2 regions of the Gordonia sp. X0973 genome follow, and region 2 is predicted to be linked to the other one. Evidence: predicted binding sites of a transcription regulator. Region 2 holds the regulator's gene; the other holds the start of a gene.
What was found. Region 2 encodes LexA, which represses DNA repair genes until DNA is damaged. Its sites were predicted from a motif close to CGAACANNTGTTCG; they were not measured.

Region 1: HUN08_RS03780 (HNH endonuclease signature motif containing protein) is a predicted target of LexA. The motif match lies at 5,320-5,333, and genes of this name have one in related genera.

What each region holds. Positions count from the first base shown of each region.
Region 1 covers NZ_CP054691.1:759,314-771,568, forward strand. The annotation lists gene HUN08_RS03750 (3'(2'),5'-bisphosphate nucleotidase CysQ) at 1-652, opposite strand, end outside; gene HUN08_RS03755 (Fpg/Nei family DNA glycosylase) at 700-1,587, shown strand; gene HUN08_RS03760 (SDR family oxidoreductase) at 1,597-2,340, shown strand; gene HUN08_RS03765 (hypothetical protein) at 2,369-3,007, opposite strand; gene pgi (glucose-6-phosphate isomerase) at 3,004-4,653, opposite strand; gene HUN08_RS03775 (chorismate mutase) at 4,723-4,977, opposite strand; gene HUN08_RS03780 (HNH endonuclease signature motif containing protein) at 5,360-7,096, shown strand; gene HUN08_RS03785 (MerR family transcriptional regulator) at 7,086-7,532, shown strand; gene HUN08_RS03790 (aldo/keto reductase) at 7,559-8,599, shown strand; gene HUN08_RS03795 (PPOX class F420-dependent oxidoreductase) at 8,629-9,018, shown strand; gene HUN08_RS03800 (hypothetical protein) at 9,060-10,898, shown strand; gene HUN08_RS03805 (UvrD-helicase domain-containing protein) at 10,935-12,255, shown strand, end outside.
Region 2 covers NZ_CP054691.1:2,032,580-2,044,834, forward strand. The annotation lists gene hrpA (ATP-dependent RNA helicase HrpA) at 1-3,517, shown strand, start outside; gene nrdR (transcriptional regulator NrdR) at 3,542-3,991, opposite strand; gene HUN08_RS18365 (LysM peptidoglycan-binding domain-containing protein) at 4,084-4,545, opposite strand; gene lexA (transcriptional repressor LexA) at 4,694-5,380, shown strand; gene hflX (GTPase HflX) at 5,413-6,873, opposite strand; gene dapF (diaminopimelate epimerase) at 6,929-7,822, opposite strand; gene miaA (tRNA (adenosine(37)-N6)-dimethylallyltransferase MiaA) at 7,827-8,783, opposite strand; gene HUN08_RS09960 (hypothetical protein) at 8,780-9,514, opposite strand; gene HUN08_RS09965 (DUF349 domain-containing protein) at 9,622-11,061, shown strand; gene HUN08_RS09970 (antibiotic biosynthesis monooxygenase) at 11,217-11,543, opposite strand; gene HUN08_RS09975 (hypothetical protein) at 11,553-12,212, opposite strand; gene miaB (tRNA (N6-isopentenyl adenosine(37)-C2)-methylthiotransferase MiaB) at 12,255-12,255, opposite strand, start outside.

The sequences.
Region 1 (12,255 bases), 1.3 Mb from region 2:
CGTCGAGTCGGCTGCAGTGCAGTCCGGCCGCCGCGCACACCCCGACCGGCGCGCAGTTGTCCCATTCGTATTGGCCACCGGCGTGGACGTAGGCGTCGACGTCGCCGCGGACCACGGCCATCGCCTTGGCCCCGGCGGAACCGATCGACACCCGCGCCAACCCGAGGGCGTTGGCGACGTGGGCGGCCTCGTAGCTGCCGCCGAAGCGGGAGACGGCGATCCGCCCGGTCAGCTCACCGCCGACCGGCTCGATCCGGTCGGAACGGAACAGCTCGCCGCGGCCCGGGATCGAGACCGCCGCGACGTCGGGCCGGCCGTCGACGGTCAACGCGACGTGAACGGCCCAGTCGTCGGTTCCGTGGGAGAACTCGGTGGTCCCGTCGAGCGGGTCGACGATCCAGACGCGGCTGCTGCTCGCCCGGTCCCCGACGTCCTCGGCCTCCTCCGACAGCACCGCGTCATGCGGACGCCGTCGCCGCAGCACCGCGCCGATCCACGCCTGGGCGATCTGGTCGCCGGCATCGCCGACGAGTCGACCGTCGAGCAGCCCGTCGTGGCGCACGCCCAACAGGATCTGGCCGGCACCGTGGGCGATCTGCGCGGCCAACTCGGCGTCGTCGGGTGTCGATCTCACCCTCCCACTAGAGCACATGAGGCGAAGAGTCGAGCGGAGCGTCGGAAATGTGTAGCGTCGGGCGCATGCCAGAGTTGCCCGAGGTCACCGCTATCGCGCAGTTCCTCGACGAGCGCACCGCCGGATTGCCGATCCGGCGGGTGGACGTGGCATCGCTGGCAGTGCTCAAGACGGCCGATCCGCCCTACACCGCCTTGGTCGGGCGGACCGTCTCGTCGGTCGGTCGGATCGGCAAATACCTCGTCCTCACGACCGTGCCCGGCGACGCGGCCGATCAGGAGCCCCTGCATCTGGTGATCCACCTGTCGCGGGCCGGGTGGGTGCGGTGGAGTGAGAACCTGTCACCCAAACCGCCGCGGCCCGGCGGCAAGGGGCCGATCGCGCTGCGCGTGCACTGCGGGCTGCCCGGCGAAGGGTTCGACGTCACCGAGGCCGGCACCCAGAAACGACTGGCGGTGTGGATCGTCGCCGACCCGCTCGACGTGGAGCGGATCGCCGGGCTGGGACCGGACGCCCTAACCCTCGGCGCCGGCGAGCTCGGCGAGATCCTGGCCGGGCACTCCGGGCGGATCAAGAACGTCCTCACCGATCAACGGATCATCAGCGGGATCGGTAACGCGTACTCCGACGAGATTCTGCATCGGGCACGGCTGTCGCCGTTCGCGCCGGCGAAGAATCTGTCCGCCGAACAGGTGGAGGTGCTGCACGATGCCATCGTCGGAATCCTGCGCGACGCGATCGGGCGGCTCGAGGGGCCGGGCGGGGTGGCGACGATGAAGGCGGAGAAGCGATCGGGCCTCAAGGTCCACGCCCGGACCGGATTGCCCTGCCCCGACTGCGGCGACACCGTCGCCGAGGTGTCCTTCGCCGACCGCTCCTTCCAGTACTGTCCGTCATGTCAGACCGGCGGCAAGAAGCTGGCCGACCGGCGGATGTCACGACTTCTGAAATAGGGTGGCGGGGTGAGTACACGCGAGAAGATTCTGATCACCGGTGCCAGCTCGGGACTCGGCGAGGGGATGGCCCGCGCCTTCGCCAAGCAGGGACGATCGCTCGCACTGTGCGCGCGCCGCGTCGACCGACTCGAGGCGCTGGCGCAAGAGCTGCGGGCTGAGGCCGGAACCGTGGTCACCGCCGCGCTCGACGTCACCGATTTCGATTCGGTGCCCGTGGTGTTCCGACAGCTGCGCGACGAGCTCGGCGGGCTCGACCGGGTCATCGTCAACGCCGGGCTGGGTAAGGGAGCGCCGATCGGGACAGGCAAGGCGCACGCCAACCTGGAGACGGTGCAGACCAATCTGACCGGGGCACTGGCACAGGCCGAGGCGGCGCTGGAGATCTTCCGCGAGCAGGGCGCCGGGCATCTGGTGCTGATCAGCTCGGTCTCCGCGACGCGCGGGCTGCCCAAGGCACAGGCGGCGTACTCCGCGTCGAAAGCGGGTGTGACCGCCCTCGGGCAAGGCTTGCAGGCGGAGTTCGCCGGCAAACCCATCACGATCACGATCATCGAGCCGGGCTATATCGAGACCGACATCAATCGGGGCGTGAAGACCCGGTTGATGGCCAAGACCGACGACGGGGTCGCGGCGATGGTCGCGGCCATCGAGGCGGAGAAGGCCCACGCCGCCGTGCCGCGCTGGCCGTGGGAGCCGCTGGCCGCCGCGTTGCGCCATCTGCCGGAGCCGGTGTCGCGCCGACTGGTCTGAGGCGCGCCGCGGCTTGCGGCCCGGGCCGCTACTTCGGTGCGGCGCTCGGTAGGGGCTTGCCGTCGGCGGTCCACACCACCGGCTTGGCCTGGTAGTCCAGCTCCGGGTTGGTGGTGGTGTTGGCCCAGTAGATGCCCGAGCGGATCTCCTGGCCGCTGCCGACCAGGCCGACGAGACAGGTCGAATAGCTTTCACCGCGCTTCATCAGCTTCGGCGGGGTGTGGGTGACGCACTCGGGAGTCTCAGAGTTCGACCGAACGGTGAGCGCCGCCTGCTTGCCGTCGACGCTCCCGGCGACGCCGAGGACGTCGGGGGCGGGCATCGGCTGCGCGTCGAGCGAGAGCACCGTCAGGTAGACGAAGTAGCCGGTGCCGCCCTTGCCCTTGGCGATGGAGTCGGGCAACTTGCCGGCCCGCCGCACCCCGGTCACGGTGTAAGCGGCCAGCCGATCCGGATGGAAGGTCGAGGCGGGCAGCAGCGCGGTAGAGCCGAAGCTCAACACGGTGCCGGGGGCCGTCTTCGCCGCGTTGCCGGCGGGGACGGTCAGCGATGCCGACGTCGGCACCGAGGGGCCGGGGGTGTCGGGATTGTCGGTGGCACATCCGGCGGTGCCGACGAGCAGCGCCGCGGCCGCTCCGACTCCGTATGCGGTCCGCGCCGCGCTCATGCCTGCTTCCCGGCGCGGTGCGCGCGGTACCACTGGGCCAGTGCGTCGGTCGAGGAGTCGCCGAGCGGGCCGGGGGGCTGGGGGGAGTCGATCGCGCCCAGGAGTTCGAGTGCCTGCTTCTTGCCGAGCTCGACCCCCCACTGGTCGAAGGAGTCGATATTCCAGATGCAGCCCTCGACGAAGACCTGGTGCTCGTAGAGGGCGATCAACTGGCCGAGTGAATTGGGGGTGAGCTGCGGGGCGAAGATCGTCGTCGACGGGCGGTTGCCCGGCATCACCTTGTGCGGCACGACCTTGGGGTCGGTGCCCTCGGCGGTAAGATCCTCGGCGGTCTTGCCGAAGGCCAGCACCTTGGTCTGCGCCAGGAAGTTGCTGATGAGCAGGTCGTGCATCGACGTGCCGTCCTCGGTCGTCACGTCGCGGAAGGGGCGCGCGAAGGCGATGAAGTCGGCGGGGATCATCCGAGTCCCCTGGTGGAGCAGTTGGAAGAAGGCGTGTTGGCCGTTGGTGCCCGGCTCGCCCCACCACACCTGACCGGTGTCGCAGCGCACCGGGGAGCCGTTGCGCGTCACCGACTTCCCGTTGGACTCCATCGACAGCTGCTGCAGGTATGCGGTGAAGCGGGCGAGGTCGTTGGAGTAGGGGAGGACGGCCTTGTTCCCGGCGTCGAAGAAGTTGTCGTACCAAACGCCCAGCAGGCCCATGATGACCGGCGCGTTGCGTTCCAGCGGTGCGGTCGCGAAGTGTTCGTCGACGGTGTGGAAGCCGGCCAGGAAGTCGCTGAAGCCCTCGCGGCCGATCGCCAGCATCACCGACAATCCGATCGCGGAGTCCACCGAGTAGCGCCCGCCGACCCAGTCCCAGAACCCGAACATGTTGGCGGTGTCGATGCCGAAGGCGTGTACCGCGTCGGCATTGGTGCTGACCGCGACGAAATGCTTCGCCACCGCGTCGGGGGAGCCGAGTGCGGCGACGAGCCAGTCGCGCGCGGCCCGCGCGTTCGAGAGCGTCTCCAGGGTGGTGAAGGTCTTGGACGAGATGATGAACAGCGTCGTCTCCGGCTCGACGGCGTCGAGGGTCGAGAGGATGTCGGCCGGGTCGACGTTGGAAACGAAGTGGGTCCGCGGCCCGTCGTGGAAGTCGCGCATCGCGCCGCACACCATCTCCGGGCCCAGATCCGAGCCGCCGATGCCGATGTTGACGACGTCGGTGATCTGTTTGCCGGTGTATCCGGTCCAGGCGCCGGAGCGGACGTCGTCGGTGAAGCGGCCCATCGCGTCGAGGACGCGGTGCACGTCGGCGACGACGTCCTGGCCGTCGACCTGCAGCGAGGCGGAGGCGGGCAGTCGCAGTGCGGTGTGCAGCGCGGCCCGGTTCTCCGAGGAGTTGATGTGGCGGCCGGCGAGCATGTCGTCGCGGCGCTGCTCGAGCCGGACCTCACGGGCGAGTGCGAGCAGCAGGTCCAGCGTCTCGCGCGTGGCCCGATGCTTCGAATAGTCGATATGCAGATCGGCGGCGTCGATGACCAGGTCGGTGCCCCGGCCGGGGTCGGCGGTGAAGATTTCGCGCAGCGTCAGGGCGGACATCTGCCGCTGGTGGCCGGCGAGGGCGTGCCACGACTCGGTGGACGTCACATCGTCGCTCATGGGTCCACCCTAAGTGGTTTGCGCGTGCTTCGCCCGGCCGCCTGTCCGACTGGTCCCCGATGCGCGGTTTCAGCGCCCGAGCGGTCCCCGGCCCAGGCGCAGCAACAGCATCGCGAGGGTGTGGCCCTCTTGGCCGAGGTCGGAGAAGCGGTCGAGGACCTTCACCTCGCGGCTGTGCACCAGTCGCGGACCGCCCGACGCCATCCGCGCCGCGCCGATCTTCTTCGACACCGCCGAGCGCCGCTTGATCGCCGCGAGGATCATCGCGTCCATCCGGTCGATTTCCAGCCGCAGCACGTCGATGTCGTCGGGTAGGGCGGACACGTCTTCGCCGAGATCGTATTGTGCCGGGTCGAAAGGCTGTGTCGCGTCACTCACGGGGATTGATTTTGCCACGGCCGGTTCATCGGCTCCGACATACCAGTCCCGACGGACGGGTGTCACCCGCTGTGACTGTATGGCGACGGCAGTCGTGTCGGCGACGGTGATGGTCCGCTGGGAACGGTCGCGGTGCCAGCCGCGGTGGTCGGGTGGATGCTGTGGGTGGTCGAGTGGATCCGAGGCGCTAGCCGAGGAACCGTATCGAGACCCCGGTGAGTCGACGTCGGATCGTGTGCCACGGCCATCGAACGAGGTGTTGCGCACCTCACACCAGGTTGGTAGAATAGAACGTATATTCGAACCGGGGTTGAGGGGGTGGATCCAATTGACCGACGCGGCGGTGGCTGATGTGATGCCGGTGGTGTTGCCGGATTCGCCGCGGGAGTTGGCGGGGTTGATTGATGCCGCGATCACGAAACTCGGGTCTGTGTCGTTGGGGTTGGCCTCGGATACCGAGGTGACCGCGACGGTCGAGACATTGGAGCGGGCGTGGCGGCGCGCGGACGGGGTGAATGCGGCGTTGCTGGTGCAAGTGTCCGACCGCAATTTGTGGTTGGGGTATGCCACACCGCGGGCCTGGTACAGCGAATACCTGCGGCTGGGGCCAGGCGAGGCCAGGCGTCGGGAGGTGGTGGCCGAGGCGATCGGGGTGTGCACCGCGCTGACCGGACAACCGTTGCCGCCCAAACGGGAACCGTTGGCGGTGGCGGTCGCAGCCGGGACGGTGTCGGGCGAGCATGTGCGGGTGATCGAACAAGTCCTGGACAAAATCCCGCACCAAGCCGACCCGCGGGAGGTGGCAGCGGCGGTGACGGTGTTGACCGAGGCCGCGAAAGCAGCCACCCCGAAAGACATGAACCGTCTTGGGCAACGGATCCTGGCCCACCTGGACCCCGATGGCACCCTGACCGACGACACCGACCGGCACCGCCGCCGCAGCCTGCACCTAGGAGCCCAAGGCGCGGATTTGATGTCCAAACTCTGCGGGTATGTGACACCCCAGGTCCGGGCCAAACTCGAAGTACTGCTCGACAACTGGGGCAAACCCGGCATGAACAACCCCGACGATGACGACGAACACCGCATCACCGGCCCACTCGCCCTCATGACTCTCGACGACACCGGCCCTAACCACACCACCGGCCCTGACGGCACCGCCACCGGTCACGACACCACCGTGGCTGACGCGCGTCACCAGGCGTTGATACAGGCGCGGGGCCGGGATACCTGGACGTCGGCGCAACGCGACCACGACGCCCTGGAAGCCGGCCTGGATTGGCTGCTGGGCCACCAGGCGTTGGGGAAACCGGATCGGATCCCGGCCGAAGTGGTGATCACCATCGACGAACACGACTTGGCCCGCCGCGCCGGAATCGGAGTGACCGCGACCGGCACCATGGTGCCCGTCGGTGACTTGATCCATCTGGCCGCCGATGCGACCCCGTGGCTGGCGGTCTTTCACCACCACACCCGCAGCGTGCTCGATTTCGGGCGGGGCCGGCGGTTGGCGACCAAAACCCAACGCCTGGCCCTGTTCGCCGCCGAACCCGGCTGCAGCAAACCCGGATGCGGGCAACCGTTCTCCCGCACCCAAGCCCACCACGCCACCCGCGACTACGCCCGCGGCGGATCAACCGATGTGACCGACATGACCGGGGCCTGCGGCCGACACAACCGGGCCGTCGGTACCAAACCCGGCCAATGGGAAACCCACGTCTTCAGTGATGGACCCCACACCGGACGCACCGGCTGGCGACGCACCGGAACCGACCAACCCTTCCGGGTCAACCACACCCACGACCCCCGCACCTACCTACACGGAACCGTATTCGACCCCAACCAGCACGACCACGACCAGGCCGCGGGCGACGACTCGGGACCACCGCCAGGTTTGGCAGATCCACCACCAGACGAGCCAGTCATGAGGCGGGTCAATCCCCAGTTCGGTCGTCGGGGGGGACTCTCTCGTCGAATCAGTACTGACGCTCCTCGTCGCCGCCTGAGAGGTCACGGCTTGCGTTGGAGTGCGCTCCAAGTCCTACCGTGGCCCTATGCCCGATGACAGCACCCTTTCCATCGCCGAGGTCTCCGCCCGCACCGGCCTGTCCCGCGACACCCTGCGCTGGTACGAGTCGGAGGGATTGATCCCGTCCGTGCCGCGCAACACCGCCGGGGTGCGGCAATACGACGACGCGACGGTCCGCATGATCGACCTGCTGGTCCGGTTGCGGCGCACCGGGATGCCGGTGGCGCAGATGCGCGACTTCGTGACGATGGTCGAGCAGGGGGCGCGCACCCACGGGCGGCGCATGCGCCTGCTGGAGAACCACCGCGAGGAGATCGAGTCCCGCATCCGCGAACTGGCCGACGACCTCGACGCCGTCGACGGCAAGATCGCGCACTACCGCCAACTCATCGACGCGGGCCTCGACTGCGCCGAGCAGCCCATCACCGACGCGGACGAACGCGCGCAGCAGCGCCGCACCGACGACGACTGAACCACCGAACCGAGAGGAAACCCTTCATGCACACGACGGCACTGGGCGACGGCCTGCGAACCTCCGCGATGGGATTCGGCGCGATGGCGCTCACGCCCGTGTACGGCGGCACCGACGACGCGACCGCGCTGGCGGTCCTGAACGCGGCGATCGACGACGGCATCACCCTCATCGACACCGCCGACGTCTACGGGCAACCCGAACCCGGAGCCGACGGTCCGGCCGGCACCAACGAGACGCTTGTCGCCCGACTGCTGGCCGACCGTCGCGACGAGGTGGTCCTCGCCACCAAGTTCGGCATCACCGGGCGCATCGGTGCCGCCGCCCGCGACGACTCGGTCGCCGGGGTCAAGCGGACCCGCGGCGACGCGCGGTACGTGCGGGAGGCCTGCGACGCCTCGCTGCGGCGGCTGGGCGCCGACGTCATCGACCTCTACTACCTGCACCGCCGCGACCCCGACGTCCCGATCGAGGAGACGGTGGGGGCGATGGCCGAACTCGTCGCCGCCGGCAAGGTCCGCCATCTCGGACTGTCGGAGGTGACGGCGGCGGAGTTGCGCGCCGCGCATGCCGTCGCGCCGATCGCCGCCGTGCAGAGCGAGTGGAGCCTGTGGTCGCGCGACGTGGAGGCCAACGTCGTGCCGGCCTGCGCCGAACTCGGCGTCGGCTTCGTCCCGTATTCGCCGCTCGGCCGCGGTTTCCTGACCGGCACGCTGACCCGTGACCAGGTCGCCGGTGATCTGCGCGGCTCGACGTCGCGCACCGGCGACAACTGGGCGGCCAACCAGCGCGTCGTCGAGGTGGTGGCCGCGGTCGCAGCTCGGCTCGGCGCGACCAACGCCCAGGTGGCCCTCGCGTGGCTGTACGCGGCGGGCCGTCGTGCGGGGCTGCCCGTCGTACCGATTCCCGGCACCCGATCGGCCGCCCGCGTCGCCGAGAACGCCGCGGCCGCCGACCTGGTCCTCGACGAGGAGGCGCTCACCACCCTGGACGACGTGGCCGACCTGGTGGTCGGCTCCCGCAACATCGCCGCGGACCCGACCTGGATCTCCGCCGGCCGCGAATGACCCCGACACGAGAAGTGAGGACCGAATAGATGTCCGTGATCCCGGATTCGCACCGCGACCTGCTGACCCGCCCGCTCTACGCCCACCTCGCCACGATCCGTCCCGACGGATCGCCGCAGGTCAATCCCATGTGGTTCTCGTGGGACGGGGAGTTCGTCTACTTCACCAACACGACGAACCGGCAGAAATACAAGAACGTCAGCGCCAACCCGCACGTGGCGTTCTCGGTCAACGACCCCGAGCAGCCCTACCGCTACCTCGAGGTGCGCGGCGTCGTCGAACGGATCGACGAAGATTCGACGGGCGCACTGTTCGCCGCGCTGGCCGACCGGTACGGGCTCGCGATGGACGGCCCGCCCGGCGACGTGGAGCACCGCGTCGTCTACGTCGTCCGCCCGACCGCGACGAGTAGCCAATAGGTTGCTGCGGTAAGCCGTGCGCACTCCGTACGATTCGAGACGTGGATCGTGACTCTGGTGCCAACCGATCGAGGGCCGGGCTCGTCGCCGTGGCGCTCGTCGCCGTATACGTGGTGGTGCGCATCGTCTTGGCGGCGACCGGCGGCTTCTACTGGGATGACCTGATCCTGATCGGACGGGCGTCGACGCACAACGTCCTGTCCTGGGACTATCTGACGCACAACCACGACGGCCACTTCATGCCCGGCGCGTTCTTCGCCGCGGGCGTCGCGACGTTGATCGCGCCGACGCAGTGGTGGCCGGCGGCGGTCACGCTGGTGGTACTCGCGACGGCGGTGGCGTTCGCCGTGTGGCGGATGATCCGGCTGATCGTCGGGCGGGAGTCGTGGGCCGCGGTGGTGGTCCTGGCCTTCTTCCTGTTCACCCCGATGACCGTCCCGGCCTATGTGTGGTGGGCCGCTGCGCTCAACTCACTGCCGATGCTGTTCGCGATGGCCTGGCTGGTCGGCGACGCGGTGCTCCTGTGCCGGGGAACCGACGCGGACGGCGTCGTGCTGGCGCAGCACCGTCGTCGGGTGGTCGTGTGGCGCAGCGTCGTGATCTACCTGGTCGCGCTGGCCTGCTTCGAGAAATCGCTCTACATCCTGCCCGTCGTCTTCGTCGCGGCCGTGTTGTGGACGTGGACGCAGGGTCCGACGCGTACGCGCAAGCCGTTGGTGGTGGCGTCCTCCCGGGCCAAGGATCTCTGGTTGCCGCTGGTCGGGGTGACCGTCGTGTGGTTGGTGGTGTTCCTCTCGTTCACCGGCGGCCAGGGCGCCGCCGGGAACCACGGCTTCGTGCAGACGGTCCACCTGGTGTGGCGCACGATCAACAACGCCGTCGTCCCGTCGCTCGCCGGGGGGCCGTGGAACTGGGATCGCTGGCTGCCGAGCCCGCCGATGGGTTTCGCCCCGGTGTGGCAGATCGTCGTCGGCTGGTTGGTGCTCGCCGTGGTGATCGGGGCGATCGCGGTGTACCGCCGTCGCGCGCTGCCCATCGTGGCGGCCGCCGCGGCCTATGTCGTGCTGGCCCAGGTGCCGGTCATGTGGAACCGGTCCAGCGCCAACACCGCGCTGGAGTTGGCGCAGACCATGCGATACCTGCCCGACGCGGCGCTGGTGATGACCGTGGCGCTCGCGCTGGTGGTCGCGGTGCCGCGGGCGAGCGAGCGGCATGCGCGCTGGGCCGACCGGCCGGCGTTGCGCAGTGCCGCCGTCGCGACGGTACTCCTCGTCGTCGCCTCCGGCGTGGGGGTGTGGAACTTCGCGCAGTCGTGGCGGAACAATCCGACGCCGGACTATCTGCGGGTCGCGCGGGCATCGCTGCGCGCCGAGCAGGGCCGGGTGGTGTTCGACCAGGCGCTGCCCCTGGAGGTGCTGACGCCCGTCGCGTTCCCGGAGAACCAGATCAGCCACACCTTCGGCCGGCTGCGGCCCGCGGTGCGGTTCGGGACCGTGACCGACGACCTGAAGGTCCTCGACACGCACGGGCGACTCGTGGCCGGGGGTGTGACACCGGCGCGGACCTTCGCCGCGGGCGACGGCGACTGTGGCCGCCCGGAGGTAAGGCGCCCGTCGCGGATTGGGCTGTCCGGTCCGCTGCTCAACTGGACCTGGACGATCGCGCTGCCCTACTGCGCCAACCGCGACGGCCAGCTGAGCGTGCAGTTGGCGGGCGGGCAGCCGGTGGTGGTGGACGTGCGGGCCGGGCTCCACGTCGTCTACGTCCAGACCACCGGGCGCGGCACCTCGATCCTGCTCCGGCCGACGACCCCCGGCTTGGCCGTGCACACCGGCGAGGGCCGGGTCGGCGAGGTCGCGGAGGCGGCACTGCTCAAGTAGGGACTGTCAGTCCGTCCCGGTAACCTGGACGACGAGATGAGTGCTGAGGAACTGCTTCGCGGATTGAACCCACAGCAACGCGAGGCGGTGGTCCACACCGGTTCTCCGTTGCTGATCGTCGCGGGCGCCGGATCGGGTAAGACCTCGGTGCTGACGCGGCGCATCGCCTACCTGCTCGGCGAGCGCGGGGTGAACCCGGGCCAGATCCTCGCCATCACGTTCACCAACAAGGCGGCCGCCGAGATGCGCGAGCGGGTCGTCGACCTCGTCGGCGGCGCGGGCCGCGCGATGTGGGTGTCGACCTTCCACTCGATGTGTGTGCGGATCCTGCGGGCCCAGTCGAACCTGCTGGGCGAGACGCTGAACTCCAACTTCTCCATCTACGACGCCGACGACTCGCGCCGCCTGCTGGGGATGATCATCCGCGACCTGGAGCTGGACCCGAAGAAATACTCCGCGCGCGGGCTGGCGGTGGAGATCTCCAATTTCAAGAACGAGCTGGTCGGCCCGGAGGACGCCAAGCCGGAGAACGCGGAGGAGGGGTCGGCCGAAGCGGTCCTTGCCCGCGTCTACGACCTGTACCAGCGGCGGCTGCGCGCCGCCAACGCCTTCGACTTCGACGATCTGATCGGCGAGACGGTCGCGCTGTTGCAGCGCCACCCCAACGTCGCGCAGTACTACCGCCGCCGGTTCCGCCACATCCTCGTCGACGAGTACCAGGACACCAACCACGCGCAGTACGTCCTCATCCGCGAACTGACGGGAGCCGGGAGCGCCGGCGACCTGCCCCCCGCCGAGCTGTGCGTCGTCGGTGACGCCGATCAGTCGATCTACGCGTTCCGCGGGGCGACCATCCGCAACATCGAGGAGTTCGAGCGGGATTTCCCGGACGCCGAGGCGATCCTGCTGGAGCAGAACTACCGCTCGACGCAGACGATCCTGTCCGCCGCGAACGCGGTGATCGCGCAGAACCCGAACCGCCGTCCCAAGCGGCTGTGGACCGACTCCGGCGACGGCGATCCGATCGTCGGGTACGTCGCCGATTCCGATCGCGATGAGGCGACCTTCATCGCCGGCGAGATCGACGCGCTGTCGGACTATTCGATCGGCGGGTCGTCGAGCCGGGCGTACTCGGACATCGCGGTGTTCTACCGGACCAACACCGGCTCACGCGCGCTGGAGGAAGTGTTCGTCCGCCACGGCATCCCCTACAAGGTGGTCGGCGGCACCAAGTTCTACGAGCGCAAGGAGGTGCGCGACGTCATCGCGTACCTGCGCACCGTCGCCAACCCCGATGACACGGTGAGCCTGCGCCGCATCCTCAATACCCCGCGCCGCGGTATCGGCGACCGGGCGG
Region 2 (12,255 bases):
CCGCGGCGTCGAGGGCACCATCGGGCACACCCAGCCGCGTCGCATCGCCGCAACCTCGGTGGCCGAGCGGATCGCCGACGAGACCGGCACCGAACTCGGCGACGCGGTGGGCTACTGCGTCCGGTTCTCCGACCGCGTCTCGGAGACGACCCTGGTCAAGGTGATGACCGATGGCATCCTGCTGCGCGAGATCGCCACCGACCCGATGCTGCGCGCCTATGACACGCTGATCATCGACGAGGCACATGAGCGCAGCCTCAACATCGACTTCATCCTGGGCTACCTCGCGCGCCTGCTCCCCCGTCGCCCCGATCTCAAGCTGATCATCACCTCGGCCACGATCGAGCCGGAGAAGTTCGCCAGACATTTCACGACGGCGTCTGACGCGGTCCCGATCATCGAGGTGTCCGGCCGCACCTTCCCCGTCGAGATCCGCTACCGCCCGCCCGAACCGGAAACGGAGACGGCCGCCCAGATCGATTCGGCGATCTCCGAACTGTGGTCCGGGGCCACCGGCGACATCCTCGTCTTCCTGCCCACCGAGCGCGACATCCGCGACACCGCCAAGGCGCTGGGCCACCGCGAATCGGCGGGGGCCGAAATCGTGCCGCTCTACGCGCGGCTCTCCATCGCCGAGCAGCGCCGCGTGTTCACCCCGTCGAACGGCCGCCGCATCGTGCTCGCGACGAACGTCGCCGAGACCTCGCTCACCGTCCCGGGTATCCGCTACGTCGTCGACACCGGTACCGCCCGCATCTCGCGGTACTCCCCGCGCACCAAGGTCACCCGCCTGCCGATCGAACCGGTCTCCCAGGCGAGCGCCCGGCAGCGCGCCGGCCGCTGCGGCCGCGTCGCCGCGGGTATCTGCATCCGGCTCTACGACGAGGCGGATTTCGACGCCCGACCACCGTTCACCGATCCGGAGATCCTGCGCGCGAACCTGGCCGGGGTGATCCTCTCGATGGTCTCGTTGCGGCTCGGCGACATCTCCGAGTTCGGTTTCGTCTCCCCGCCGTCGCCCCGGGCGATCGCCGACGGGCTGGCCGAACTCGGCGAACTGGGTGCCATCGGCACGCGGACCGATCGGGCGCCGAAGCTGACCGCGGTGGGACGCGCGCTCGCCCGGCTGCCCATCGATCCGCGTCCGGCGCGGATGCTCGTGGCCGCCCGCGACTTCGGCTGCCTCGCCGAGGTCCTCGTCGTCGCCGCCGCCCTGTCGATCCCCGACGTGCGGCTGCGGCCGGCGGACAAGCGGGAGGCCGCCGACGAGGCGCACCGCCGTTTCGACGAGCCCGGCTCGGACTTCCTCGCGCTGCTCAATCTGTGGGACTACCTGGAGGAGCAGCGAAAAGAGTTGTCCGGCAACCAGTTCCGCCGACACTGTGAACGCGAATTCCTCCACTGGACGCGGATCCGCGAATGGCGCGACCTGCACCGGCAGCTGCAGCGGACGGTCAAGGACCTCGGCTGGTCGGTCACCCGCACCGAAGAGCGGGACGCCGATGCCATCCACCAGGCCATCCTCTCGGGCCTGCTCTCCAACATCGCCGCCCGCAAACCCGACTCCAAGGAGTACCTGGGCGCGCGGAACACCTCGCTGATGGTGTTCCCCTCCTCCCCGTTGGCGCGCAAGCCCCCGGCCTTCCTCATGGCCGCCGAGATCATCGAGACGTCGCGCACCTATGCCAGCACGGTCGCCCGGATCGATCCGGCCTGGGCCGAGCGCCTGGCCGGCGACCTGTGCAAGCGCGCGTACAGCGAGCCGCACTGGTCGTCGCGACGCGGTGCCACGATGGCTTATGAGCGCGTCACCCTCTTCGGCGTGGTGCTGGTCGCATCGCGCCAGGTCACCTACACCAAGACCGACCCGCAGCTGTGCCGCGAGATGTTCCTGCGGCACGCCCTCGTCGACGGTGATTGGCGCACCAAACACGCCTTCTTCGAGCGGAACCGGGAACTGCTCGACGACGCCGTCGAAGTCGAACACCGGGCCCGCCGACGCGACCTGGTCATCAGCGCCGATCAGCTCTACGCCTTCTACGACGAGCGGGTTCCCGAGCAGGTCGTCTCCGCGCAGCATTTCGACACGTGGTGGAAGCAGGAGTCCCGTACCCACCCGGATCTGCTCGACCTGCGCGCCGAGGACGTCGTCGCCGCGACCGACGTGTCCGACGCCGACTACCCGGGGACGTGGGCCCAGGGCGACCTGCGCCTTACGCTGCGCTACAAGTTCGCGCCGGGCGATCCCGAAGACGGGGTCACCGTCGAGATTCCGCGCGACCTCGTCAAGCACGTACGGCCCGCCGGATTCGACTGGTCGGTACCGGGGATGCGCGAGGATCTGACGACGGCGCTGATCAGGTCGCTGCCCAAACAGCTGCGCAAGACGGTGTCGCCGGCCCCCGACTTCGCGCGGGCCGTGCTGGCCCGCCTCACCCCGCGCGCCGAACCGCTGCTCGCCGGTCTGGCGCGCGAACTCTCGGCGATGGCCCGCACCACGATCACCGTCGACGATTTCGACGTCGACCGCGTCGACGACCATCTCCGGATGAATTTCGCCGTCGTCGACGAATCGGGGTCGACGATCGCGGCGAGCCGGTCGCTGGCGCAACTCCAACGTCCCGACCGATCCGACCGGAAGCGAACGACCGCCCGCGTACTCGCCTCGGAGTGGACGGCCGACACCTTCGGCGATCTCCCCGAATCGATCACCGGGCAGATCGCGGGCCAGAAGGTGACCCGCTATCCCGGACTGGTGGTCGTCGACCCGTCGACCGTCGGATCGGCCCAATTCGCGTCGCCGGCGCAGCGTTCCGCCGCCCTGCACGCCGCCGTCCTGGTCCTGCTCGAAGCCGCACTGCCGTCCTTGGGCAAGAAGATCACCGCTGGCCTGACCCCCGCGCTTCGACTAGCACTGAGTCAGAGCCCGTACCCGTCGCTGGAGGCGTTGCTGCGCGACTGCACCCGCTGCGCGATCCGCGGCGTCGTCACCCCCGCCGAGACCGCCGGCTTGCGGACCCCGGCCGACTTCGCCGCGCTGCGCGAACGATTCGCCCCCGCGATCGCCGAGCAGGCCCCGGACAACTTCTTCGCCGCCCTCGACGCCCTCTCCCGACTGCCCGGGCTATCCGCCGCGATGGATCGCCACGCCGGGACGATGGCGGCCCAGGACGTTGCCGATCAGGTCGCGCAACTCGTCTTCGACGGATTCGTCGGCGAGACACCGGTGGACCGGTTGGCCTCGCTGCCGCGCTACCTCGACGCCGCGCTCATGCGGCTCGACGCCGTGACGGCCAACCCCGCCCGCGACCGGGATGCGACCGCGGCCGTCGACCGGGTCGTGGAGCGGTGGAATCTGCGCCTGGCGCAGCTGCCGGAGGCCCGCCGGGAGCCGTTCAACGAGTATGCGCACTGGATGATCGAGGAGTTGCGGGTCGGGCTCTACGCCCAGCGACTCGGTACCGCGGGCACCGTGTCGGAGAAACGGGTGATCAAGGCGTTCGACGCCTTCGTCTGAGCCGCCTCGCCGGCGGTGGATCGGTCAGCCGCGGTCGGACTGCAGGGAGTCGATCTCCCGTTGGAAGTCTTCGAGCGACTCGAACGAGCGGTATACCGAGGCGAACCGCAGATAGGCGACCTCGTCGAGATCGCGCAGCGGCCCGAGGATGGCCAGCCCGACCTCGTTGCTCGGCACCTCGGCCGAACCCGAGGATCGCACCGCGTCCTCGACCTGCTGCGCCAACTGGGCCAGCGCATCCTCGTCGACCTGCCTGCCCTGACATGCCCGCCGGACGCCCCGCATCACCTTCTCGCGGCTGAACGGCTCGGTCACGCCGTTGCGCTTGACCACGGCCAACACCGCATTCTCCACCGTGGTGAACCGGCGTCCGCATTCCGGACACGACCGACGACGGCGGATCGCCTGACCCTCGTCGGCGAGACGGGAATCGACGACCTTGGTGTCCTCATGCTTGCAGAACGGACAATGCATGAGCCCAACAATACCGACGGCCCGGGCAGTGCTCCGACTACCCGACGCACTGCGGCAGCCGATGCTGCCGCGCGACTGGGCGCCGCCCACGCTTATCGGTAGACCGGGGCCACGAGCGCCTGGCCGGCCGTCAACTGCGACGACGGCAACCCGTTCAACGCGCGCAGCTGATTGATCACCGCCTGGCGCGGCATATCCGGGGCGACGCGCGCGGCGACCGAGTTCAATGTCTCGCCTCCGCGCACGTGGACCACCGACGTGGCAACCGGATCGGGAGCAGTGCTCGCCTCGTAGTTGCCGCCGACGATGGCGAAGAGCCAGACCAGCCCGGCGAGCGCAGCGCCGACGAGGATCGCCGCGGCGCTCCCCCGGCGACGGGCGATCACCCGCTGCTGCCGGCTCTGGACCGGGGCCACCGGCGCAGCGCACCGGGTGCCGCGGTCCGGCCGGGGATGGTGGGAACGGCCGTCGACCGGGCGGCGCCGGGTCTGGGCGGGACGGAGCGGGCGCGGAGCCGGGCGGACTGCCGGGCGGTGCATCACTGGTGCGCTCATGTCGGTTCTCCTCGTTCGTGTGTTCGATGAACTCTTGTTCGAAGTTTTACCACGAGGGTCTGACAAAGTCTCGCGACACGTCGAACAAATGTTTGAAGGTCGCGGCTTTCTTCGCTAGCGTTGTGGCAACGAGCAGAGGAGAAACATCATGGCCAAGAAGAAGTCGGCGGAGTCCGGCCTCACCGACAGCCCCGCCGCGATCGAGGCGACCCTGACCCAGCGTCAGCGCGACGTGTTGGAGGTGATCCGCAAGTCCGTCCGCGAGCGCGGATACCCGCCGAGCATCCGCGAGATCGGTGACGCGGTCGGCCTCGTGTCGACCTCGTCGGTGGCCTACCAGCTGAAGACCCTGGAGAACAAAGGCCTGCTCAAGCGCGATCCGCACCGCCCCCGCGCGGTCAACGTCGCGGCGGACAAGAAGGGGCCGCCGCCCGGTGGCGCCGCGGCCGAGGGAATGCCCACGCCGACCTATGTCCCCGTCCTCGGCCAGATCGCCGCGGGTGGCCCGATCCTCGCCGAGGAGGCCATCGAAGACGTCTTCCCCCTCCCGCGAGAACTCGTCGGCGACGGCAACCACTTCCTGCTCCGCGTGGTCGGCGAATCCATGATCGACGCGGCGATCTGCGACGGCGACTGGGTGGTAGTGCGACAGCAGAACGTCGCCGACAACGGCGACATCGTCGCCGCCATGATCGACGGGGAGGCCACCGTCAAGACCTTCAAGCGCGACGGCGCGCACGTGTGGCTGATGCCGCACAACCCGCTGTTCGACCCGATTCCCGGTGACCGCGCGGTCATCCTGGGCAAGGTCGTGACCGTGATGCGCCGGATCTGATCCGGCCCCTGCTCTGATCCGATGCGGCGCCGTCAGGCGTCGACGCGGGTGAACTCGACGAGTTCACCCGCGAGCGCGGCGGGAACCCGCACGCGCATCTTGGTGCCCGTCGCATGGTGCTCGGTCGAGTGGATCTCGCCGTCGGCATGGATCCGCGAGACGAGATCGCCGCGCGAGAAGGGGAGGTCGACGAACATCTCGACGTCCCCGCGCCCGATCTCGGCGCGGATGGCGTCGAACAGCTCCGGGAGCCCGGCGCCGGTACGCGCCGAGACGAACAATGCGCCCGGCAGCGCCGCGGCCAATTCGGCGTGTTTGAGGTCGTCCATCGCGTCCAGCTTGTTCACGACGAGCAACTCGGGCGGCAGCGTGCCGTCCCGCGCCTCGTCCGATACCTCGCGCAGCACGGTCCGCACAGCGTTGACCTGGTCCAACGGGAAGGCTTCCGAGCCGTCGACCACGTGCACGAGCAGATCGGCGTCGGCCACCTCCTCCAGTGTCGACCGGAACGCCTCCACCAGTTGCGTCGGCAGGTGCCGGACGAAACCGACGGTGTCGGTGAACACCACCTCGCGGCCGTCGTCCAGCCGTGCGCGGCGCGTCGTCGGGTCCAGGGTGGCGAACAAGGCATCCTGCACCAGCACGCCCGAACCCGTCATCGCGTTGACGAGACTCGACTTGCCCGCGTTGGTGTAGCCGACGACGGTGATCGTCGGCACCCCGCTGCGGTGCCGGTCCAGACGCTTCACCGTCCGGGCGGTCTTCATCGCGCGGATCTCCCGGCGCAGCTTGGCCATCCGCTCCCGGATCCGACGGCGATCGGTCTCGATCTTGGTCTCACCCGGACCGCGCAGGCCCACGCCGCCGTTGCTGCCCGCCCGACCACCGGCCTGCCGTGACATCGACTCGCCCCAGCCGCGCAGCCGGGGCAGCATGTACTCCATCTGCGCGAGGCTGACCTGCGCCTTGCCCTCCCGACTGGTCGCGTGCTGGGCGAAGATGTCGAGGATCAGCGCGGTGCGGTCGATGACCTTCACCTTGACGACCTTCTCCAGCGCGTTGAGCTGGGCGGGCGTCAACTCGCCGTCGGCGATGACGGTGTCCGCGCCGGTCGCGACGACGATCTCGCGCAGCTCACCCGCCTTGCCCGACCCGATGTAGGTGGCCGCGTCCGGGCTGGACCGGCGCTGGATCAGCGCATCCAGCACCTGCGACCCGGCGGTCTCGGCCAACGCGGCGAGTTCGGCCATGTTGGCGTTGGCCTGGGCGATGGTGCCCGACGTCCAGACGCCGACGAGCACGACCCGTTCCAGGCGCAGCTGCCGGTACTCGACCTCGGTGACGTCGGTGAGTTCGGTGGACAAGCCGGCGACGCGCTGCAGCGACGCCCGATCGTCGAGTTGGAGTTGACCCGTCGTCGGCGCATCGTCCGTGCGAAGCGCGCCGGGCGGAGTAGAAACCGCGGGGTCCGGGGACAGTTCTGATTCAGTCATACCCGTCCATCATGACACCGCGCGGACGTCGTGCGCGAGCCGATTACCTGCACCCTCAGTCGAGGGCGCCCGTGAACAGCTCGCCGCGCGCGACGAGGCGCGACGGACCGCGCAGGGTGCTGGTCGTCCCGCCGTCGTCGATGCCCACGTCGACCCGGCCGCCGGGAACGGTGATCCGCAGCTTCCCGGAGTCCCGCCCCAGGGAGGCGAGTAGTGCGCTGCCCGCCGCGACCAGGCCCGTTCCGCAGCTGCGCGTCTCCCCCACGCCGCGTTCGACGACCCGCATCGATGCGACGAGGGTGTCGCCGTCGGCCACCGGTTCGGTACACAGCTCGACGTTGACCCCCTCGGGGAACACACCGGTGTCGAATCCGACCGGACCGGACAGGTCGAGGGCACTCAACTCGCCGTGCGACAAACCCGGAACGACGCAGGCCAGATGGGGATTGCCCACGTCGACGGCGATCCCGGTGAAGGTCCTACCACCGATCGTCGCCGAGGAGGTCACCCCCCGGAGCACCCGGCCCATCCCGACGCTGACCTCAGCGCTCGTCGGCGAAACCGAGTGGATGCGGACCGGACGCGCACCGGCCCGCGATCCGACGACGAACTCGTCGGCATCGGTCAACCCGGCGACCCGACAGTAGTGGGCGAACACCCGGACGCCGTTGCCGCACATCTGCGCCACCGAGCCGTCCGCATTGCGGTAGTCCATGAACAGGTCGTCGGCGGCGATCCCCTCGCCGAGGGCGGTGAGCACACCGGCGTCGAGGAGGCTGCCGGCCCGTGCCACGCGCAGCAGACCATCGGCCCCGATACCCCGTTGCCGGTCGCACAGCACGGCCACCGTCTCCGGTTCCAGCGCCAACAGGGCCGCGGCGTCGTCGACGATGATGAAGTCGTTCTGCGTGCCGTGGCCTTTCCAGAAGGCGTGCGGGAGAGCGGTCACCGGATCAGTCTACCGATCCGCCCGGCTGGTCGATCCGGGCCGCACGGCAGTATTCGGACACCGTGTCGGCCAGCGCCTCGTCGCCGCCGTCGAACCAGCGGATCCGCGGATCGCGGCGAAACCACGACCGCTGGCGCCGCACATATCGTCGCGTGCCGACGAAGGTGAGCTCGCGCGCGTGCTCGACGTCGTATTCACCGTCCAGCGAGGCGACGACCTGCGCGTATCCGATCGCCCGGATCGCCGTCTGCCCCTCGCGCAGCCCACGTTCGAGGAGTCCGGCCACCTCGTCGACGAATCCGTTGGCGAACATCGCCGCCGTCCGCGCCTCGATGCGCTCGTCGAGCAGTTCGGTCGGGCGGTCGACGCCGATCAGCAGCGCGTCCCACCGCGGATCGCCGATCGTGGGCTGCGAGGCCGCGAACGGCTCGCCGGTCAGTTCCACCACCTCCAGCGCCCGCACGATGCGGCGGCCGTCGGAATCGAGGATCGTGGCGGCGGCGTCGGGATCCACCGCACCCAGCCGCCGGTGCATCTCGACGGTTCCGACCCGCGCCAACTGCTCCTCGAACCGCGCGCGGACGGTCGGGTCCGTCGGCGGGAGCGACCACTCGTCCACCAGCGCCTGGTAGTACATCATCGACCCGCCGACGACGATCGGCGTGCGGCCCCGCGCCCGGATCGACTCGACGTCGTCGATCGCGGCGGCCTGATAGCGCGCCACCGTCGCCGTCTCGTCGACATCGAGGACGTCGAGTTGGTGGTGGGCGATGCCGCGGCGCTCATCAGGGGCGAGTTTGGCGGTGCCGATGTCCATCCCGCGGTATTGCTGCATCGCGTCGGCGTTGACGATCTCGCCGTCGAACCGCTGCGCGAGGTGCAGCGCCAAATCCGACTTGCCGCTGGCCGTCGGCCCGACGACGACGATCGGCCGCGGACCGCCGCCAGCGGTCCCGCTCACTCGAACCGCCAGGTCGCCACGGTGTAGCCGACGCCGAGCGGTGCGCCCGCGTAGTCCAGCCGCACCGTCGCCGGGCCGGGCGCGCACGCCGCCGCGACCTCCCACGCCGCCCGGCCGCCGACTCCCCACCGGGCGCACCGGTCCCAGTCCAGGGCGCGCAGTCGTCGTGGATCGCCACCGGCCAACGCCGCGTCGATCTCGGCCTGCAGCGCGACGGCATCGGGTTCGACGCCGCCGCCGGGGGCCCGGTCGGTCAGGTGGATCGCCCCGTCGCCGATCACCAGCAGTGCGACCGGCTCGGCCACCGTCGCCCACTCGTCCGTGAGGCTCGCGGCGACGGCCGCGCACCCGGACGGGGTGGCGTCGCGGGCCACGACCGTCGGCACGATGGAGACGCGCTGCGCGTCGGCGGCGAGTTCGCGCGCCCAGCCGGCCAGCAGCATCGACGTGTCGAGACCGTGTCCGTCTGTCCCGTCGCCGTCACCGCCGCTCAGGCGAACGGTGCGGTCCACCCCGAAGCCGCCGAACGAGCCGGAGACCCCGGTCGCGCGGCCGGTCGGCCGATCCCCGTCGGCGGGTCCGATCGCCCACCAGGACGCGGCGTCGCCACCCAGCTGGCGGACGGCCGCACGGGCCGCGGCGCGCACCGGTTCGAGCTCATGCGCCCCCGGACCCGACACCTCGGGCACCAGCGCGGGGGCGCACGGAAGGAACACGGCGGAAATCAACACAACCCACGACGCTAGCCGACCTGCTTGAATAGACTCCACCGGCCCGTCCTCGGGACGGAACGGAAGACCAGGCAGCCGTGACGCGCGGCACGAAGGTGAGGACCACCATGACGACTCCCGAATCCGACACGACGACGTCTGGATCGCAGGCGACTCCAGAACCCGACTCGACGACCGCCGCGGAGCCGACCGCCACGCCCGCACCAGTCGCACCGGCATCTGCCACGTCGGCGTCTGCCGCGCCGAAACCTCGCCCCAGGCCGGGACCGCGCCCGGGCGTCAAGCCGGTCGTCACCAGTGCCCCGATCACCCATCAGCCGACGCATGCCGGCGACCCGCACGAGTTCGGCCGGGTGGACGAGAAGGGCGTCGTCTGGCTCAAGACGGCCGACGGGGAACGCGAGATCGGGCAGTGGCAGGCGGGCAGCCCCGAAGAGGGTCTGGCCCACTACTCGCGGCGATTCGAGGATCTGGCCACCGAGGTGGAGATCCTCGAGGAGCGCTTGGCCGCCCGCTCGGGTGATCCGCGCAAGACGCGGGCCGCCGCCCAGCACCTGCTCGACGCACTGCCGACCGCCCACGTCATCGGGGATGTCGCCGCGCTGCAGGCCCGATTGGGTGCCATCGCCGCCACCGCCGAGGACGTCGCCGAAGAGGTGAAGGCGCAACGGGCACAGGACCGGGAGGCCGCCGTCGCGCGCAAGGAGGCGCTGGCCGCCGAGGCCGAGGGTCTGGCCGCCGATTCCACGCAGTGGAAGGAGGCCGGCGATCGCATCCGGGCGATCCTGGACGAGTGGCGTGGCATCAAGGGGATCGACCGCAAGACCGACGACGCGCTGTGGAAGCGGTACGCCCGCGCCCGCGACAAGTTCAACCGGCGCCGCGGAGCCCACTTCGCCGAACTCGACCGCGACCGCGCGTCGGCCAAGGACCGCAAAGAGGAGCTCATCGCCCAGGCCGAGGAACTGTCGACTTCGACGGACTGGGGTCCGACGGCCGGGCGTTTCCGCGACCTGATGACCGAGTGGAAGGCGGCCGGGCGGGCGCCGCGCGAGGTCGACGACGCACTCTGGCAGCGGTTCAAGGCCGCCCAGGACGTCTTCTTCGGTGCGCGCAACGCCGAGGCGTCGCAGCGCGACGAGGAGTTCTCGGCGAACGGCGAGGCCAAGGCCAAGCTGCTCGACGAAGCCGAGCGGACCATCGATCCGAAGGCCGACTTGGCCGCGGCCCGGCGCGCCTACCGCCTGCTGCAGGAGCGGTGGGACGAGATCGGCAAGGTGCCGCGCGATCAGATGGGCCGCCTCGACGGCCGGATGCGCGCGCTGGAGCGGAAGATCCGCGACGCCGAGAACGAGAGCTGGCGACGCGAGGATCCCGAGGTGGCGGCACGCGCCGCCCAGTTCGCCGAGAAGGTCGCCGCCCTCGAGGAACAGGCCAGGAAGGCCGACGAGCGCGGCAAGACCTCCGACGCGAAGAAGTTCCGGGAGCAGGCCAAGCAGTGGCAGGAGTGGGCCGACGCGGCCAAGACCGCCGTATCCGACCGTTAGCCCCGCCGAGCGAGCACCCCAACCCCGCCGAGCGCCGGGTCGAGTGACCGCGACGAAGGAGCGGTTGTATCGAGACCTGGGCACCCCAACCACGCCGACTGGGCACCCCAACCTTGCCGACTGGGCACCCCAGGGCCACTGGCGGGTAGCTGCGCTCAGTCGGCGGTGCCGTACTCCCGGGTCACCGTCGCGACCCTGACGCGATAGGCGGCATACCATTTGTCGCGACCGAGGCGCTGCGCCCCAAGGTGTTCCGCGACGGCTTTCCAGGCCCGTGCGGCACCCTCGTCCGACCAGTACGACACGGTGATGCCGAATCCTTCGGTGTCACGCGCCGACTCGACGCCGAGATAGCCGGGCTGCCGCGCGGCGAGCAGGTCCATGTCCTCGGCCATCGCGGCGTAGCCGTCGGCGTCCTCCTGCGTGCGGATCGAGGTGAAGACGACCGCGACATACGGCGGCGGCGGAGTCCGCGCGATCATGGAGCGGCCCTAGTCGTCTTCCGACGCGCTCTCGTGCCGAATCGGGTCGGTGAGGCGTCGCATCCGCTCTTCCTCGCGGGCGGCGGCCTCGCGTCGCTGGTTCTCGAGCACCAGCTGGTGGGCATTGCGCGACCACACGACCCGGGCCCAGTGGAAGGCCAGCACGACCACGGCGATCAATCCGATGACCAGCCCGATCGCGACCCCGTCCGGGGGCGGCAAGGGCTTGCCGTCCGGGCCGGTGAGCGCGTTCAGGCCCGGCGTATTGCGCGACCACCAGGCCAGCACCCCGGCCGGAACCGAGACCATCGACCCGCACAGCGCGATCCACGCCAGCACCCAGCGGCGGGTGATCAGGGCGAGCGCCGAGGCGATGATGCCGAAGATCAGCACCAGGTAGACGAAGACGCGCGAGGTGATGGTGATCTTGGCGGCCTGGGCCTTCGCGTCGAAGCTGAGCACGTCGAATCCGTTGACGCCGTGCAGGCTGAAGAAGCTCGGTGCGACATGCGGCAGGGCCAGCGAGACGGCGGCCACCATCACGGCGACCGCGACGACGAGTGCCCGCAGCCCGGGATCGATCTCGCCGGCGACCTTCCGCTCCGCCTTGCGCAGATCGCTCTCGAACTGCTTGAAGTCGTCGATCGGATCCTTCGGATCGTCGCTCACGTCACGTCCTGTCCTCGGTGGGCCGCAGCTGCGACCCGTTGAT